One region of the Pseudomonas sp. GW821-FHT03C07 genome, then DNA from elsewhere that is predicted to be linked to it. Evidence: predicted binding sites of a transcription regulator. Region 1 holds the regulator's gene; each other region holds the start of a gene.

Region 1 (4,512 bases):
TTCATCGGCGCCGAAGCTCATGTGTTTGGGTGCTCCTAGAATCCAAGACTGGAAAGCAAATCGTCGACATCGTCCTGACCGGACATAACGTCTTCACGTTTATCGGCATGAATCTGCGGACCTACACCCTTGGCCAACTCATTTTGCGGATCTTTTTCGGCAAGGATGGCATCGTGATCATGCTCGATACCGGCAAAACGGTCGACCTGGCTGGCCATCAGCACCAGTTTGAGCAGGTTGCTTTCCACTTCGGTGACCATTTGGGTCACGCGCTTGATCACCTGACCGGTAAGGTCCTGGTAATCCTGGGCCAGCAGAATATCGTTCAGCTCGCTCGACACCGCGCGGGTTTCCTGCTCGCTGCGGGACAGGAACGTCTCGACCCGCCGCGCCAACTCGCGAAACTCCTGGGCACCGACTTCGCGCCGCATGAAACGGCTCCAGTCAGCGCCCAAGGCCTTGGCCTCCACGTTCAGGCCAGTGACCCTCGGGGTCGCACTCTCCACCAGGTCCATGGTGCGGTTGGCCGCGGCTTCCGTCAGCCTGACCACATAGGACAGGCGCTCGGTGGCGTCGGTGATCTGCGAGACTTCCTCGGCCTGCGGCATATGCGGGTCGATCTGGAAGTTGACAATAGCGCTGTGCAATTCGCGGGTGAGCTTGCCGACTTCCAGGTACAGGCCACGGTCACGGGTCTGATTCAGCTCATGGATCATTTGCACCGCGTCGCCAAATCGACCTTTTTCAAGGCTGTCGACCAGTTCGCGGGCATGTTTTTTCAGGGTTAGTTCAAAATCACCCAGTGAAGATTCGTTGTGCTCCATAGCGCCCCCGTGGTGGACTTCATCAGCCGATGCGTTCGAAGATTTTCTCGATCTTCTCTTTCAACGCCTGGGCCGTGAATGGTTTGACCACATAGCCGTTTACACCGGCCTGGGCAGCTTCGATGATCTGCTCGCGCTTGGCTTCGGCCGTGACCATCAACACCGGCAGGTGCTTGAGCTTTTCATCGGCACGCACGTGGCGCAGCAGATCGATGCCGGTCATGCCGGGCATGTTCCAGTCAGTGACCAGAAAGTCGATGCTACCGCTGTTGAGGACGGGAATCGCGGTAGTACCGTCGTCCGCCTCAACCGTGTTGGTGAACCCGAGGTCACGCAACAGGTTCTTGATGATCCGCCGCATCGTTGAAAAATCGTCAACGATGAGGATTTTCATGTTCTTGTCCAATTCGACCTCCAAGCAGTCTTAAACGCGTTCAGCACCTGGACGCGCTGTTCAATCAATTCGGCACAGCACTCAACGACTGCATGGAAACCTCATCCGGCCGAGTCTCCCACAGGGCGTCAAACGCCATGTCGGTCTCGTTCGCAGTGTTCCCGCACTGCCTTCAACGCGCTCGCCACTCCCCCAAACGCCCCCGCAAGCGGGCCGCGCACTGGCTGTGTAACTGGCTGACTCGCGATTCGCTGACCCCCAGCACCTCACCAATTTCCTTGAGGTTCAGCTCTTCGTCGTAGTACAGCGCCAACACCAGTCGCTCACGCTCCGGCAAATTGGCAATCGCATCCGCCAGCGCCGCCTGGAAGCGTTCATCTTCCAGATCGCGCGACGGTTCGAGATGAGCACTCGCGCCGTCCTCGTGCAGCCCTTCATGTTCGCCGTCCTGCAACAGGTCGTCGAAACTGAACAGGCGACTGCCCAAGGTATCGTTCAAAATCCCGTAATAATCGTCGAGACTCAATTGGAGTTCGGCTGCAACCTCGTGATCTTTAGCGTCACGGCCGGTTTTTGCTTCAATTGCACGAATTGCGTCACTGACCATGCGTGTATTGCGGTGCACCGAACGCGGTGCCCAGTCACCCTTGCGCACTTCATCAAGCATCGCGCCGCGGATACGGATGCCGGCATAGGTCTCGAAACTGGCACCTTTGCTCGCGTCGTACTTGGTCGAGACCTCCAGCAGACCGATCATCCCGGCCTGGATCAGATCCTCGACCTGAACGCTGGCCGGCAGTCGCGCCAGCAGGTGATAGGCAATACGTTTGACCAAAGGTGCGTAACGCTCGATCAGTTCATACTGGCTGTCACGTGACGACTTGGAATACATGCGATAGCCACTGGCAGTCATAGAACCGGTCCCGCACTCGTTTGATGCACCAGACGCTCGACGAAAAACTCCAGGTGCCCCCGAGGATTGGCAGGGAGCGGCCAGGTGTCGACCTTCTGCGCGATTGCCTTGAACGCCAAGGCGCATTTCGAACGGGGAAATGCCTCATAGACCGCGCGCTGCTTTTGCACGGCCTTGCGTACACACTCGTCATAAGGAACGGCGCCGACGTATTGTAGGGCCACATCCAGGAAACGATCCGTGACCTTGGTCAACTTGGCGAACAGGTTGCGGCCTTCCTGCGGGCTCTGGGCCATGTTGGCCAGTACGCGGAAGCGGTTCATGCCGTAGTCGCGGTTGAGCAGTTTGATCAAGGCGTAGGCGTCGGTGATCGAGGTCGGCTCGTCGCAGACCACCAGCAACACTTCCTGGGCCGCGCGGACGAAGCTGACCACCGACTCGCCAATACCCGCGGCCGTGTCGATCACCAGCACATCGAGGTTGTCGCCGATATCGCTGAATGCCTGGATCAGGCCGGCATGCTGCGCCGGGCTCAGGTGCACCATGCTCTGGGTCCCCGAGGCCGCCGGCACGATGCGAATCCCGCCCGGACCTTGCAACAGTACGTCGCGCAGTTCGCAGCGGCCCTCGACCACGTCGGCCAGGGTGCGTTTGGGGGTCAGGCCGAGCAGGACGTCGACATTCGCCAGCCCCAGATCCGCATCCAGCAGCATGACGCGCCGGCCAAGCTCAGCCAGCGCCAGGGACAAATTCACTGACACGTTGGTCTTCCCGACGCCACCTTTGCCGCCGGTCACCGCGATCACCTGTACGGGATGCATGCTGCCCATGTTCTCTTCTTACCTTGTCTTGCTTAGACGGAAGGCCACATAAGTGGCTGCGCGTTCACTTGTCGGAACAATGCGTGGCAGACCATCGATGTAGGTAATTTGCAACGTCTGAATACTCATCTCAGCCCACCCGCTTCGACGGGCTGTGGTAGATATCAGCGAACATATCGGCCATGGCTTCCTCGCTGGGTTCTTCCTGCATTTGCACACTGACCGCCCTGGACACCAGTTGATGCCGGCGTGGCAGGTGCAGATCATCCGGAATACGCGGCCCGTCGGTCAGATAGGCCACGGGCAGTTCGTGACTGATAGCCAGGCTCAGCACTTCGCCGAGGCTCGCCGTTTCATCCAGTTTAGTCAGGATGCAACCGGCCAGCCCGCAGCGTTTATAGCTGTGGTAGGCGGCCGTCAGCACCTGTTTCTGGCTGGTGGTAGCCAGGACCAGATAATTCTTCGCCTTGATCCCGCGTCCGGCCAGGCTTTCCAGTTGCATGCGCAACGCCGGGTCGCTGGCCTGCAGGCCGGCGGTATCGATCAGCACCACGCGTTTGCGCAGCAGCGGATCGAGGGCCTGGGCCAGGGACTGGCCCGGGTCGACATGGGTCACCGAGACATTGAGGATCCGCCCCAGGGTCTTGAGCTGCTCCTGGGCACCGATGCGGAAGCTGTCCATGCTCACCAGCGCGATGTTCTGCGCGCCGTACTTGAGCACGTAGCGCGCCGCCAGCTTGGCCAGCGTGGTGGTCTTGCCCATGCCGGCAGGACCGACCATGGCAATCACACCGCCCTCTTCCAGTGGCTCGATCTCGGGTGTGACAATCATCCGCGCCAGGTGCGCCAGCAGCATGCGCCAGGCCTGGCGTGGCTCGTCGATCCCGGTAACCAGTTCCAGCAGGTCGCGCGACAGCGGCCCGGACAGGCCGATGCGCTGCAGACGGCGCCAGAGGTTGGCCTGCTGCGGCTGACGGCCTTGCAACTGGTTCCAGGCCAGGGAGCCCAGCTGGACTTCCAGCAGCTCACGCAGGCCGTTGAGTTCCGAACGCATCGAGTCGAACACCCGCTGGTCCACCGCCGGGGCGTGCACCACAGGCGCTGGCGCCGGGCGCCGCGGCTCGTCGAAAGTCGGTTCGATCAGCGGCTCGGCGGCGGTCAGCGGCAGGCCGGCGAACAGTTGGCGATTGGTTGCGTTGTCGGTATCGCCGTCACTGCGCAAGCTCAGTTCGGCCTGGGCGGTGACGATACGCGACTGGGTCTTGCGCAGCTCGTCTTCGAGCTCCATGTTCGGCACCCGCGGCGACAGCGCCGAGAGCTTGTAGTCCAGGGCAGCCGTCAGCTCGACACCGCCCGCAATCCGGCGGTTGCCGATAATGGCCGCGTCCGAGCCCAGCTCATCACGCACGAGCTTCATGGCCTGACGCATATCGGCGGCGAAAAAACGCTTAACTTGCATAACCCACTACCTCAGCCGTTGGGCCCTACTGTCGCAACGATGGTCACTTGCTTGTTGTCCGGAATTTCCTGGTAGGCCAAGACATGCAAACTTGGCACCGC
Region 2 (4,512 bases), on a different contig from region 1:
CCAGCAGTTGGGCGACAGCCGCGAGGGCCTGCTCGCGACGCGCCTGCCAATCGCCGTCAATCACAGTGACCGCTTGTCCATGCCGAGTCAGCCAGTCGAGGCTGGCAGTGAAAAATGCCTGGCGTTCGCCCAGTCCGGGTTGGCAGCGCTGGCCGTCGTCGGTCCAGCCCACGCCTTCGGGGCGCAGTAACAGGTGCAGGTCATAGTGGCGCGCCTGGAGGGCCTGTTCGATCCAGGCCGGGCATTCGCCGAACAGGGTTTGGCTCCAGAGCAGGTTGCTCAGCAGGTGGGTGTCGAGAATCAGCAGCGCCGGTGCCTGCGCGCGGGCCGCGTCCTCCCACTCCAGCTGTCCGCGGGCGATGGCAGGGATGTCCGCCAGGCAGGTGTCGCGCGGGTTGCATTCGATGAAGTAACGCACGTACTCGCCGACCACCAGGCCGCCGAAGTGTGCTTGCAGCTCGGCGGACAGCCCGCTTTTACCACTGGACTCAGGTCCCGCCAGGACGACGACCTTCATGGGCGCGGACATGCGGATTCCTTGGGCTGGAAAAAGGAGGGCGATTGTACCCTCCCGCTGTCACACCTTGAACTGCTTGAGCAAGGTATTGAGCTGCTGGCTCAGGGCCTTGAGTTTTTCACTGTCGACACTCGACTGTTCGGCCGCCAGGGCCGTGCTGTGGGACAGTCCCGCCGCGTCGGTGACGTTCTGGTTGATTTCCTCCACCACATGGGACTGTTCGAGGGTGGCGCTGGCAATCGAGGCATTGAGCCCGTTGAGGTTGCGCAGAGCCTGGCCGATGGCATTCAGGCTCTCGCCAGCGAGACCCGCCTGCTCAATGGTCAATTGCGAGGCACGGCTGCTGTCGCCGATCACTTTCACCGCAGCCTCGGAATGGCCTTGCAGGCGTTCGATCATCGACTGGATCTCCGCCGTGGACTTCTGCGTGCGCTGGGCCAGCAGGCGCACTTCATCAGCCACCACGGCAAAGCCGCGACCTTGTTCGCCGGCCCGGGCGGCCTCGATGGCGGCGTTCAGGGCCAGCAGGTTGGTCTGTTCGGCAATCGACCGAATCACTTCAAGAACGCTGCCGATCTGCGTGCTTTCGGCCGCCAGGGTGCGGATCACTTCCACGGCTTGGTCGATGGTGGCGCAGAGCGAATCGATCTGTTGCAGGCTGTTGTCGATGTTCAACTGGCCCTGCCGGGCCTGGGCTTCGGCGTCACGCATTTCGCTGGCGGCCTGCTCGGCGTTCTTGGCCACATCCTGCACGCCGTAGGTCACTTCGTTGATTGCCGTCGCGACCATTTCCATCTGTTGCGATTGCTGCTGGCTGCGGGCCTGGGCCTGGGTGGCGTTGCTGCCCAGGTCGGTGGAGGATTGGCCGAGCGCCGTCGCCGAGGCCTGGAGCTGGCCGACCACGCTGCGCAGCTTGCTGGTAAAACCGTTGAAATGGTGGGCCAGTTGCGTCACTTCGTCCTGCCCGTGGGTGTCGAGGCTGCGGGTCAGGTCGCTTTCACCGCTGGCGATATTGGCCATGGCGTTCACGCTTTCCTGCAGGGGGCGCACGATGCTGCGGGCAATCATCGTCACCAGCAGCGCCATGATCACGGCAATCCCCAGGCCGATCAGCGACGCGCGCCATACCTGGCCGTAGAACTCGTCCTGCAGGTCGTCGACGTACACGCCCGAGCCGACGATCCAGCCCCAGGGCTCGAAGAGCTGTACATAGGAGGTTTTCTGCACCGGGGCGCTGGCGCCCGGTTTCGGCCAGCGGTAGTTGATCATGCCCGCGCCCTTGGCCTTGGTCAGGGTAACCATTTCGTTGAACAGGGCGTAGCCGTCAGGGTCCTTGATCCCCGAGAGGTCCTGGCCTTCAAGCTTGGGGTTGGCCGGGTGCATGATCATCACCGGGCGCTGGTCGTTGATCCAGAAATAGTCGGTCTGGTTGTAGCGCAGGCCGCGGATCACGCTCAGGGCCTGCTTCTGCGCGGCTTCGCGGCTGAGGGTGCCGGCGGTTTCCAGGTCATGGTAGTAGTTGAGGACGCCACTGGCGACCTGGACCACGTGCTGGGTCTTCTGCGCCTTGCCCTGGTAAAGGTCGTCGTGGATCTGCTGGAGCATCAACAGGCCCAGGGTCAGCAGCATCGCCATGGCGACGATGAGGATGAGCCACAACCGCCGACTGATCGACACATTTCGCAAACTATTCATGAGGACACCGCTCCTGGTTTCTTCTTGTTTTGATCATCGCCGATCTGCATCCAAACAGGTTTTGTCGCTCTTGCCCAGTCAGCTTACGGCTACTTTCCAGGCAGCCACAAACAGGCGTGTCTGATAGGATCTCGGCCCGAAACCGGCAAACCTGAGTTGATGTTTGATTTTTCAGGCATTTTTTACGCTTTGACGACAGACGGTACGGCACGCTGGGCGCCGGTTGCCCACGGGCAGATGATTGAACGTCGAGTTTTTCAAGTGTCACGCGGGGTGCGTGGCAGCATGGGGGAATAATGGATCTTTGGACCGCCGCACAGGCAGTGATTCTGGGTATCGTCGAGGGGCTGACGGAGTTCTTGCCGATCTCCAGCACCGGGCACCAGATTATCGTTGCGGACTTGCTGGACTTCGCTGGGGAACGGGCAATCGCCTTCAATATCATCATCCAGCTCGGGGCGATCCTGGCGGTGGTCTGGGAGTTTCGCCACAAGGTGTTCTCGGTGGTCCGGGACCTGCCGACGCAACGCAATGCCCAGCGCTTCACCCTCAACCTGCTGGTGGCGTTCCTGCCGGCGGTGGTGCTGGGGGTGTTGTTCAAGGAGATCATCGCCACCTACCTGTTCAACCCGATCACCGTCGCCGCCGCGCTGGTGGTGGGTGGTCTGATCATTCTCTGGGCCGAGCGCCGCCAGCACGTGGTGCATGCCGAGACGGTGGATGAAATCACCTGGAAAGACGCCCTGAAGGTCGGCTTCGCCCAATGCCTGGCAATGATCCCCGGCACTTCGCGTTCCGGTGCAACGATTATCGGCGGTTTGTTGTTCGGGCTGTCGCGCCAGACCGCCACCGAATTTTCATTCTTCCTGGCGATGCCGACCATGGTCGCCGCCGCGGTGTACTCCGGCTATGGTTTTCGCCATCAGTTCCAGATGGCCGACCTGCCGGTGATCGCCCTGGGCTTCGTGACCTCCTTTGTCTTCGCGATGATCGCCGTGCGCGGTTTGCTGAAATTCATTGCCAGCCATACCTATGTGGCATTCGCCTGGTACCGAATCGTCTTCGGCCTGGTGATCCTGGCCACCTGGCAGTTCGGCTGGGTCGACTGGTCGAGCCACGAATGAGGGCGTCACGTAGCCCGGAGCGCAGTCGCCAGGCCACTGCTCCGGTTCGGCACCTCAAGCTCAAGCTGGCGGTACTCTTGCTGCTCTGCGCATTGCCCGGATTCGGCGCGTTGCGGATGGGGCTTGGCGGTGGCAGCGTGCTGCCGCTGTGGGCGTACGGAATTGCCAGCCTGCTGGCGTTTTTCCTCTACTGGAGCGACAAGCGCAAGGCCCGCGACGAGACCTGGCGTACACCGGAGAAGGTCCTGCACGCGATCGAACTGCTGGGCGGCTGGCCAGGGGCGCTGATCGCCCAGCAGGTGTTTCGGCACAAGACCCGCAAAGTCTCGTTTCAACTGGTGTTCTGGTTGATTGTGCTGATGCACCAGGTGTTCTGGATCGACCATCTGTTCCTCGGTGCCAGCCTGGTGCACCTGTCCTTCTTATAGCAGCAGGCCGACCTGGACACGCTTGGGCAGTTTCGCCGCCACCAGTTGGTGCGAGCGCTGGATCAGCGCTTGCAGCTCGTCACGGCCCAGCGGATAGGGCGTGTCCATGATGATCCAGTGAGCCCTGGCCAGATACGGCGCCGGGCCGATCCCCGGACGGTCGACGTGACCGAGGAACAGCTCCTTGTCGACCTTGAAGGCCAGCGAGTCGCCGCGCAGCCCCTGCACGGCGAACATCTTGTTCCCGGCAATGGAAAACACCCGCACGCCGCCCCATTTGTAGTCTTCCCGCGCGCCGGGTAGTGTCAGGCAGAAACTCGCGACGTCTTCCCTGTTCATGCTTGATCCTTTCACAGTGCTCTATCTCCGCAACCTTTGAAAACTTCTGCCAGGTGATCGATCCAGGCCCGCACCGCCGGCAGTACGCCGCGCCGATGAGGGTAGACGGCCTGTAGCCAGCCGCCGGGCAAGGACCATTCGGGGAGTATCCGCACGAAGGTGCCGTTGGCCAGCTCTTCCTCACAATACAGCATCGGCAGGACGGTGAAGCCCAGGCCGGCGAGGGCGCAGGCCTTGCGCACGACAAAGTCGTCGACCCCGAGTCGGGCTTCGAGAGTCAGCTCGCGCTTTTCACCCTCGGCGTTGAGCAGGCTCAGGTGCACCAGGCGATCGGCCTCCAGCGCGCCCAATATAGGTGCATTCCTGAGGTCGTCCAGGCGGCTGATAGGGTATTGCTCGAGAAAGGCCG
Region 3 (4,512 bases), on a different contig from region 1:
CATGGTCATCGAGAGCTGGCTCAACGAGCAGGCGGAAGCCAAGCAGCGCGGCGTGGTCTTCAGCGGCTACATGATCGCCTCCTACCTGGGGTTGATCCTCGGGCAGATGATCCTGGTCCTGCACCCGGCCCTGGGCCTGGAACTGCTGATGGCGGTGGCGATGTGTTTTGCCCTGTGCCTGGTGCCCGTGGCCATGACCCGGCGGATTCACCCGGCGCCGTTGCATCCGGCGCCGCTGGAGCCGCGCTTCTTTATGAAGCGGGTGCCGCAATCGCTGACAACCGTTCTCGGTGCCGGGATCATCGTCGGCTCTTTCTACGGTCTGGCACCTTTGTATGCGTCCCAGCAGGGGCTGTCCACCGAGCAGGTGGGGATGTTCATGGGCTGCTGCATTTTTGCCGGCTTTTTGGTGCAGTGGCCGCTGGGCTGGGTGTCGGATCGCTATGACCGGGCACTGTTGATTCGCAGCATCGCCTTTCTGCTGGCCTTGGCCTCATTGCCGCTGGCGATCATGTCCCATGCGCCGCTGGAGGTGTTGTTCGCCGCAGGCTTCGTGGTGTCCTTGCTGCAGTTCTGCCTGTATCCGCTGGCGGTGGCCTTTTCCAACGACCATATCGAGGGCGATCGGCGGGTCTCGCTGACGGCCATGCTGCTGATGACCTATGGCATCGGCGCAAGCATCGGGCCCCTGGTGGCCGGTGTGCTGATGAAGCTGTTCGGCAGCCAGATGCTCTACGCGTTTTTCAGCTTCTTCGCCTTGATGCTGGTGTGGCGGATCCGACCTGCGGCGGTGACCAACCTGCATCAGGTCGAGGATGCGCCCTTGATGCACGTGGTCATGCCGGAAGCCATGTCGCCGCTGGGCGCGGCGCTTGACCCGCGGGTCGATGAGCAGATCGTGCTGGACCAGATGTGCGACAGTGTCGTGGCCACGCCACCCGAGGCCGAGGTGGCGTCCGAGGTGGACGAGTCGGACCCGGAGCCGGCGTACAAGTCGAGCAACTGAAACGTTGGGCATAAAAAAACGGGCCACCTGATGAGGATGGCCCGTTTTTTTATGGTGATTGCTGGATCAGAAATCGTCGTCTTTATCGAAGCGCCGCGCTTCACGCTGCAGCTGATAGACGAAACGCTCGACCTGGCGTTGGACCAGGCCGCTCATGTTGTGGAAGCGCACGCCGGCGAAGGTGGTGTTGATCCTTTCTTCGAAGTGCAGGTGGCGCAGCTCCACGGGGGCGGTCATGGGCCCGAAGGGCAGGGCGGCAATGAAGCGTTCGTAGACCTGGCCCAGTTGCAGGCGCTCGGAGATATCGCCTTCGAAGCGCAGTTTGCAGCCGGTGGCGGAAATGTCCAGCAGCTTGCCAGTCAACGGCGCCTTGAGCTTCTCGCCGCCCAGTTCGACATTGACCAGCGCGGCCAACTTCAAGGCGGCGCGGAAGGCATTGCGACGTTGGTGATAGACCACTTCATTGGGCATCGAGCCACGGTAGCAACCGTTGGTCTCGTCGATGGTCATGGGTTGCGGCTGTTCCCAGGCGATTCGCACACCTTCATGGAAGCCTTCGACGCGAAAGGGCTCACCGGCGGACAGGAAACGTTCGCCGTCGCGCGGCATCATTTCGTCCAGGGCCAGGGTGCCGGTTTCACGGTCAACATCGATCACAAAACTCTGGAAGCGCTGGCTGCGCTCATGAAAAGTGATGATCAGCGGGTCGTGACTTTCCTGCAGCATCCGCAGGTTGGCGGAAATTTCCAGAGGCGTGCTAAGCACCTTGGGTGGCTGCGGAGCATCTTCCGCGCTTGAGGCATTGGACACGGTTCATCAATCTCCAGACAAAATACGACTGCACGCAAAGGCTAGCATTTTGCCAGCATGTTGCGCGCCTTGATAGAGCACGCGCAAGGCCCGGTTCAAGCCTGACTGAGCGGACGCGGTTTCATGGACATCGCCGTTGAGCCGCGCGCGTCATAGAGGGCGGGGGTTTCGCCGCCGGTCAGGATCTTCAACTGGTTTGCGGTTGTCGCTTGCTGAACCTGGATATTACGGCCGTTGAGCTCGTTTGCGGTTTGGCAATCGGCCAGCAATTGGGTCAGTACATCGCTCTGACTCAGCAACTGCTCGCCAATGCTGGACTGCGCGGCGAGTTGTTCCAGTCCGGTACGGTTACTGGGCAAATTGAGGTCAGCCAGTAGCTGGCTGCGCTTGCGGCCGTGTTGTTCCAGCAGAACGATCAACGCTTGCTTGCGGGCCAGAATCTCCTCCAGCTCGAACATGTTGCGGCCATGGAGCGCCAGGGATTCGGCGCGCAGCAACTCAAGCAGGTCTTGAGCGGGGGCAAAATCGTCGGTGATCAGTTGCAGCAGAGTGTTGTCGTGCATGGCTGGCCTTGGTTTTTAAGCGTCCAAAAGCCTGACGCAGGCCGAAGCCTAGCGCTGGGCTTCGAAGTTGAGCAGTTTGCTGGCTACGCGGTTGCTGTCGACTTTGTAGCTGCCATCGGCAACCGCCTGTTTCAACTCGGCCACACGGGCACTGTTGACAACAGGTTGGTCGCGCAGCTTGTCAGTGACTTGTTGCAACTGCTGAGCCTCATTGCTGAGGTGTACCGATTCCCCGCTTTGGCTGACCGAGGCGGCCGGAGTGCTCACGGCTGCGGATTTGCCGGAGCCGTCGGCTTCCTTGCTGGCGCTGGTGCGCGTACTGCCTGTCAGTGACGGGGCGTTATTCAAACGACTGAAATCGATGACCATGATGGAAAAAACCTCTGGGTATTTGGACGCTTGCCTTGTTTTCGGCCATACCCGGGAAAACTTTAGGCTCATATGAGCATGAGTCTGCGTGTGTCGGCGGTGTCCCTGCCTGGGACACAGTTTAGGAAAAGCTGCCGCTTAACGCCAGTTCTCTACAGCGCGACTTCCACCTGTCCCGGCGCGGTTACCCGTGCCTTGATCACCCGTTGGGAGTTCAGGTTCTTGATGCGGATCTGTTCGTTCAGGCCGCCGTTGGACAGGGCTTCGCCCGGCATCTTGACCACCAGGCCGCCGCTTGTCGCACTGATGACCACCTGGTCGCCCTTGCGGACCACTTCGGCCTGTTCCAGATGAACCAGGGTGACGACCTGATCCATGACCATTGGTCGGACAAGTTTCTGCCCGATGGCCTCCTCCGTGGTCGTCAGGAAGCCCTGGTTGATCAGGCTGATGTCGCGTTCGCGCAGGGCGACATCGCCGGGCTCGATGATTCCGGCGCGTTTCAGCGGGCGCGTGCTGACCACCACATTGCGGAACAGCTTGACCTGGGCCGGTACGAACACGGTCCAGGGCGAGTTACCTTCGCAGCGGATCTTGACCGTGACCCGACCAATGGGGATGGCAGGGCTTTCCAGGCTGGCTGTCAATTCCTTGTCGCAAGCGGCCAGGCGTAGGCGCGGATCGAGCTGGTTGACCTGGATTTCGTAGCGTCCTTCGGTTTGACTGGTCGCCAGATAGTCTTCTACGGTGAACTCAAGAAAGCCTTGGGTCACGCCGATAAGCTGATCAGGCAGGGTCGCTGAGTCGGCAAAGGCAGGGCCGCCGGGGTTCAGACTGCATAAAACCGCCAAGACCCAGAGCAATCTGCGGTACTGTGATGTCAGGCGTCGAAAAAATGTCGTTTGTGCTTTCATAACAGTATAAAAAGCAAGGCTCGTGCCGTTTAGTGCTGAATAAGCGTCGGATCATGAAGCTTGTGTGAGAGGTGGCTGGCATGGCGGGTGTGATGGATTCGGTGAACCAGCGTACGCAACTGGTCGGGCAGAATCGCCTTGAACTGTTGTTGTTTCGTCTGGACGGTCAGCAGTTGTACGGGATCAACGTGTTCAAGGTGCGGGAGGTGCTGCAGTGCCCCAAGCTGACCCTGATGCCCAAATCCAGCCCGGTGGTCTGTGGCGTGGCGAATATCCGCGGGGCAACCATTCCCATCCTGGATCTGGCGATGGCCACCGGGTCGGGCGCTCTCAAGGATCAAAGTAATCCGTTTGTGATCATTACCGAGTACAACACCAAGACCCAGGGTTTCCTGGTGAAGTCGGTGGAGCGCATTGTCAACATGAACTGGGAGGAGATCCATCCGCCGCCCAAGGGCACCGGACGCGATCACTACCTGACCGCCGTGACCCGGATCGACAACCAGTTGGTGGAAATCATCGACGTCGAGAAAATCCTTGCCGAAGTTTCGCCGACCTCCGAGTCCATCTCTCATGGGGTGGTCGATGTCGAGACCCAGGCCAAGGCGATTTCCATGCGGGTGCTGACGGTGGATGACTCGTCGGTGGCGCGCAAGCAGGTCACGCGTTGCTTGCAGACCGTGGGCGTGGAAGTGGTGGCGTTGAACGACGGCCGGCAGGCGCTGGACTACCTGCGTAAGCTGGTCGAGGAGGGCAAGAAGCCGGAAGAGGAATTTCTGATGATGATTTCCGACATCGAAATGCCTGAAATGGATGGCTACACTCTGACGGCCGAGATCCGCAACGACCC
Region 4 (4,512 bases), on a different contig from region 1:
CCAACCCTGAGTGGGTGCCTTACCTGTACGTAGCGTTGTTCGGTGCCATTCTGATCGCCTTCGGTATCGCTTCGCAATTGATCCAGATCTATGTAAGCGTGCGTGACCGCAAGCAGAACATGGATGTGACCGGCGACCCATGGAACGGCCACACCCTGGAATGGTCGACCTCGTCGCCACCACCGTTCTACAACTTCGCCGAACTGCCGAAAGCCGATGTGGTTGACCCCTTCACCGAAGCCAAGGAAGACGGTACCGCGTACTCGGTGCCCAAGCGCTACCAGCCGATCCACATGCCGAACAACACCGCGACTGGCCTGATCATGGGTGCTTTGCTGACCGTGTTCGGTTTCGCGATGATCTGGCACATCTGGTGGATGGCCATCGCTGGCCTGGCCGGTACCGTGATCTATTTCATCATCCACATCTCGCGTGATGATCAGGGTTACATGGTGCCAGTGGACGTCATCGAACGTATCGAAGCCGAGCAGCACAAGGTGCTGGCGGCAGCGAAAGTGACTCCTGCCACCCGTGTTGAATCTTCGCTGGAACAGGCTTAAACCATGTCGAACTTAGTGACCAATGCTGGACACGCCCATGGTCATGACCATGGGCACGATGACCACCACCACGATACGAGCGAGATGACCGTCTTCGGTTTCTGGCTCTACCTGATGACCGACTGCATTCTGTTTGCGTCGATCTTCGCAGCGTACGCGGTGCTGGTTAACAACGTAGCGGGTGGCCCGTCGGGCCACGACATCTTCGAACTGCCTTACGTGCTGGGTGAAACCGCCTGTCTGTTGCTCAGTTCGATCACCTACGGCTTCGCCATGCTGGCGTTGTTCAAGGGCAAGAAAAGTCAGGTCCTGGTCTGGTTGGCGATCACCTTCCTGTTCGGCCTGGGCTTCATCGGCATGGAAATCAACGAATTCCACAAGCTGATCGAAGAAGGCTTCGGCCCTAACCGCAGTGGCTTCCTGTCCGGGTTCTTCACCCTGGTCGGGACTCACGGTGTCCACGTCACCAGCGGCCTGATCTGGATGGCCGTTATGATGTACCAGGTCTGGAAAAACGGCCTGACGCCAAGCAACATCACCCGCCTGAGCTGCCTGAGCTTGTTCTGGCACTTCCTGGACGTCGTGTGGATCTGCGTATTCACCGTTGTTTACCTGATGGGGACTCTGTAAATGGCTAATGCACAGCATTCCAGTGATGCCAACCACGGCAGCGTGAAGTCCTACATGGTCGGCTTTGTCCTGTCGATCATCCTGACTATCATCCCGTTCGGCCTGGTGATGTACCCGTCGCTGCCCAAGGCGGCCACCCTGTGGATCGTTCTGGTCTTCGCCGTGATCCAGGTGCTGGTGCACCTGGTGTACTTCCTGCACCTGGACCGTTCCGCGGCGCAGCGTAACAACGTAGTGGCGTTTATCTTCGCGGCACTGGTGATCGTTCTGCTGGTGGGTCTGTCGCTGTGGATCATGTTCAGCATCCACGCCGTCATGATGGCGAAGTGAGGTAAACCCGATGTCGCTCAAGCACTTTATCCAAATCACCAAACCGGGGATCATTTTCGGTAACGTGCTTTCTGTGGCGGGTGGTTTCTTCCTGGCCTCGAAGGGGCATGTCGATCTGGCCATCTTCCTGGCGGCCATGATCGGTACTTCGCTGGTGGTGGCGTCCGGTTGCGTGTTCAACAACTGCATCGACCGTGACATCGACCTGAAGATGGAGCGCACCAAGAACCGAGTGCTGGTCCAGGGGCTGATTTCCCTGAAACTGGCGCTGATCTACGCCAGCGTCCTCGGGATCGCCGGCGTGGCCTTGCTGTACCGCGTCGCCAATCCGTTGGCGGCGCTGTTCGCGGTGATCGGCTTTGTCATCTACGTCGGCTTCTACAGCCTGTACTTCAAGCGCAAGTCGGTTCACGGCACGCTGATCGGCAGTCTGTCGGGGGCGATGCCACCGGTGATCGGCTACGTGGCGGTGAGCAACAGCTTCGACATGGCGGCCCTGACGCTGCTGGTGATGTTCAGTTTGTGGCAGATGCCGCATTCCTACGCGATCGCGATCTTCCGCTTCAACGATTACCTGGCCGCATCGATTCCGGTGTTGCCGGTGAAGCGCGGGATCCTGGTGGCCAAGAAGCACATCCTGCTCTACATCCTGGCCTTCCTCGGCGCGACGTTGATGCTGACGTTCAGCGGTTATGCCGGTATGAGCTACCTGGCCGTGGCCGCGGCCATGGGCATGTACTGGTTGTACATGGCCTGGACCGGCTACAAGGCCGTGGATGACACGGTCTGGGCCCGCAAGCTGTTCGTGTTCTCGATCTTCACCATCACCGCCCTGAGCGTGATGATGTCGCTGGACTTCAAGGTGCCGAGTGAGTTGCTGCTGACTTACGCACACTGAGGATTGGATCCATGTATGGCGAAAGGCTTACATGCGGCGACACTGATCTCCTCTGTTGAGCCTTCATGACTGGGCTTAATCTGTACCTATCGCTGCTACGCAAGGATGCGTGCAGGATCAAGGACGATCGAACCAGGCCATGGAGGCCGCCGACAGGATGTCGGAATGTTTTGAAGAAAACCCGCTTCGGCGGGTTTTCTTTTATCTGTGGATGACCATCACGTACAGGGATGCACACGCATGGGCAGAGGCCTGGTCTTCGTTCTCCTTCTTGGCGCTTCCAGTTCGGCTTTCAGTGCCGACGCCTACAAGTGCGTGAGCCATGACGGCAAGATCAGTTTCGCCGCGCAGCCCTGCGCGCCGGACCAGGGCGTGTCTACCTGGCAAGGCCGTACCCAGCGCACGCAACTGCGTAGCGTCTCGGCCGATGAGGCCAAGCCCGACAATATCAATCAGCGCGCCACGAAGATCCTGCAGGCGGGTTACCACACGCGCATCATCTACAAGCTCAATATCGTTCCCGGGCCTGGACAGAAAACCCCTTGAGTCCTTCTTTCGCACGCACGAAATTGTCGGGTAATTATTTCAAGTTGTCATACAACGTGCCGATAGCCTGCCAACTCTGGAGCTAAGGCCTGAGGTTAACCGACCCCAGGCCATGACAAAAAAGGCGCTCGTCATGTTTCTTCGTCAACTGAATATCGCACCTCGCGCGGCGTTGGGTTTTGCCTTGATCGCCCTGTTGGTGGCCTTGCTCGGAGTGTTCGCCCTGGGCCAGATGTCGAACATCCGCGAAGGCGAGGTAGCCGTTGAAAGCCAATGGCTGCCGAGTATTCGTGGGGGCGACGAAATTCGCGAGATCATGTTGCGGATCCGCACCATCTCCCTGCGCATGGCCCTCGACCAGGACCCGAAGAACATCGCGGTGTACCGCGGCCAGATGGACGTGCGTGACAAGGAATTGAGCGAGCGGATCGTCGCCTACGACAAATTGGTCACCACACCCGAGGCCCGGGCGTTGTACGACCAGTTCAAGACCACCTTCGCCGCCTACCGTACCGGTATCGCCCAGTCCTTCACCTTGGCCGAGCAGGGCCGGCGTGACGAACTGAGCAAGCTGTTGCTGGTGGACATGAAGACCGTGGTGGACGGTTCCGGCAAGCAACTGACCGATCTGGCCGACCTCTTTACCAAGCAGGTGGCGGCCGAGAGCCAGAAGTCCGAGTCGCATTACAGCGACTCACGGATGATCGTTATTCTGTTTATTGTCCTGGCGGCCCTGGCTACCGTGGGCCTGGCGATGTTGTTGACGCGCAGCATCGTCAAGCCCCTGGGACAGGCCTTGAGCGCGGCGCAGAACGTCGCACGCGGCGATCTGACTCAGCGTATCGAAAGCCATGGCAACGATGAAGTCAGTCAGCTGCTCGAAGCCCTGGCCACCATGCAGCAGACTTTGCGCGACACCTTGCAGGGCATCAGCGGTTCGGCGACCACGCTGGCCACGGCGGCGGACGAACTAAGTGCGGTGACCCAGGGCAGCACGGAAGGCCTGCAACAGCAGAATCACGAAATCGAACAGGCGGCCACGGCGGTCAACGAAATGACCACGGCGGTGGAAGAGGTGGCGCGCAATGCCGTGTCCACCTCTGACGCCACCCGTAAATCCAGCGAATCGGCGCGACTCGGCCAGGAGCGGGTGAGCGAAACCGTCGGTGCCATCAGCGCCCTGTCCGGGGACGTCGAGCGCACCGGAGAGTTGGTGCGTTCACTGGCTGATCAGTCCCAGGGCATCGGCAAGGTACTGGAAGTGATTCGGGCGATTGCCGAGCAGACCAACCTGCTGGCACTCAATGCCGCCATCGAAGCGGCCCGTGCCGGCGAGAGCGGACGCGGCTTTGCGGTCGTGGCCGATGAAGTGCGGGCCCTGGCCCATCGCACCCAGCAGTCGACCCAGGAGATCGAACAGATGGTGTCCGGCATGCGCAGCGGCTCGACCCTGGCCCTGGAATCGATGCACACCAGCACCGCCCGTGCCGCCAGCACCCTGGCGTTGGCCGAACGGGCCGGCGAAGCGCTGGTGACCATCACCGCCTC

The links. Region 1 encodes FliA, which starts transcription of late flagellar genes. Its sites were predicted from a motif close to CTAAAGTTTNNNNNNNNNNNGCCGNTAA; they were not measured.
Region 2: a site for FliA is predicted at 2,341-2,368, ahead of AC07VG_RS13295 (methyl-accepting chemotaxis protein). Genes of this name have one in related genera too.
Region 3: a site for FliA is predicted at 2,787-2,814, ahead of flgM (flagellar biosynthesis anti-sigma factor FlgM). Genes of this name have one in related genera too.
Region 4: a site for FliA is predicted at 3,003-3,030, ahead of AC07VG_RS04300 (methyl-accepting chemotaxis protein). Genes of this name have one in related genera too.

What each region holds. Positions count from the first base shown of each region.
Region 1 covers NZ_JBWKUQ010000003.1:100,322-104,833, forward strand. The annotation lists gene AC07VG_RS06615 (chemotaxis protein CheA) at 1-21, opposite strand, end outside; gene AC07VG_RS06620 (protein phosphatase CheZ) at 36-824, opposite strand; gene AC07VG_RS06625 (chemotaxis response regulator CheY) at 847-1,218, opposite strand; gene fliA (RNA polymerase sigma factor FliA) at 1,391-2,131, opposite strand; gene fleN (flagellar synthesis regulator FleN) at 2,128-2,961, opposite strand; gene flhF (flagellar biosynthesis GTPase FlhF) at 3,083-4,411, opposite strand; gene flhA (flagellar biosynthesis protein FlhA) at 4,423-4,512, opposite strand, start outside.
Region 2 covers NZ_JBWKUQ010000005.1:342,873-347,384, forward strand. The annotation lists gene AC07VG_RS13290 (AAA family ATPase) at 1-517, opposite strand, end outside; gene AC07VG_RS13295 (methyl-accepting chemotaxis protein) at 578-2,212, opposite strand; gene AC07VG_RS13300 (undecaprenyl-diphosphate phosphatase) at 2,509-3,336, shown strand; gene AC07VG_RS13305 (DUF1294 domain-containing protein) at 3,333-3,764, shown strand; gene AC07VG_RS13310 (MmcQ/YjbR family DNA-binding protein) at 3,759-4,103, opposite strand; gene AC07VG_RS13315 (LysR substrate-binding domain-containing protein) at 4,115-4,512, opposite strand, start outside.
Region 3 covers NZ_JBWKUQ010000032.1:11,935-16,446, forward strand. The annotation lists gene AC07VG_RS32420 (MFS transporter) at 1-1,006, shown strand, start outside; gene AC07VG_RS32425 (flagellar brake protein) at 1,073-1,816, opposite strand; gene AC07VG_RS32430 (flagella synthesis protein FlgN) at 1,912-2,379, opposite strand; gene flgM (flagellar biosynthesis anti-sigma factor FlgM) at 2,428-2,748, opposite strand; gene flgA (flagellar basal body P-ring formation chaperone FlgA) at 2,901-3,662, opposite strand; gene AC07VG_RS32445 (chemotaxis protein CheV) at 3,743-4,512, shown strand, end outside.
Region 4 covers NZ_JBWKUQ010000002.1:233,157-237,668, forward strand. The annotation lists gene cyoB (cytochrome o ubiquinol oxidase subunit I) at 1-560, shown strand, start outside; gene cyoC (cytochrome o ubiquinol oxidase subunit III) at 564-1,190, shown strand; gene cyoD (cytochrome o ubiquinol oxidase subunit IV) at 1,191-1,520, shown strand; gene cyoE (heme o synthase) at 1,531-2,418, shown strand; gene AC07VG_RS04295 (DUF4124 domain-containing protein) at 2,659-2,964, shown strand; gene AC07VG_RS04300 (methyl-accepting chemotaxis protein) at 3,098-4,512, shown strand, end outside.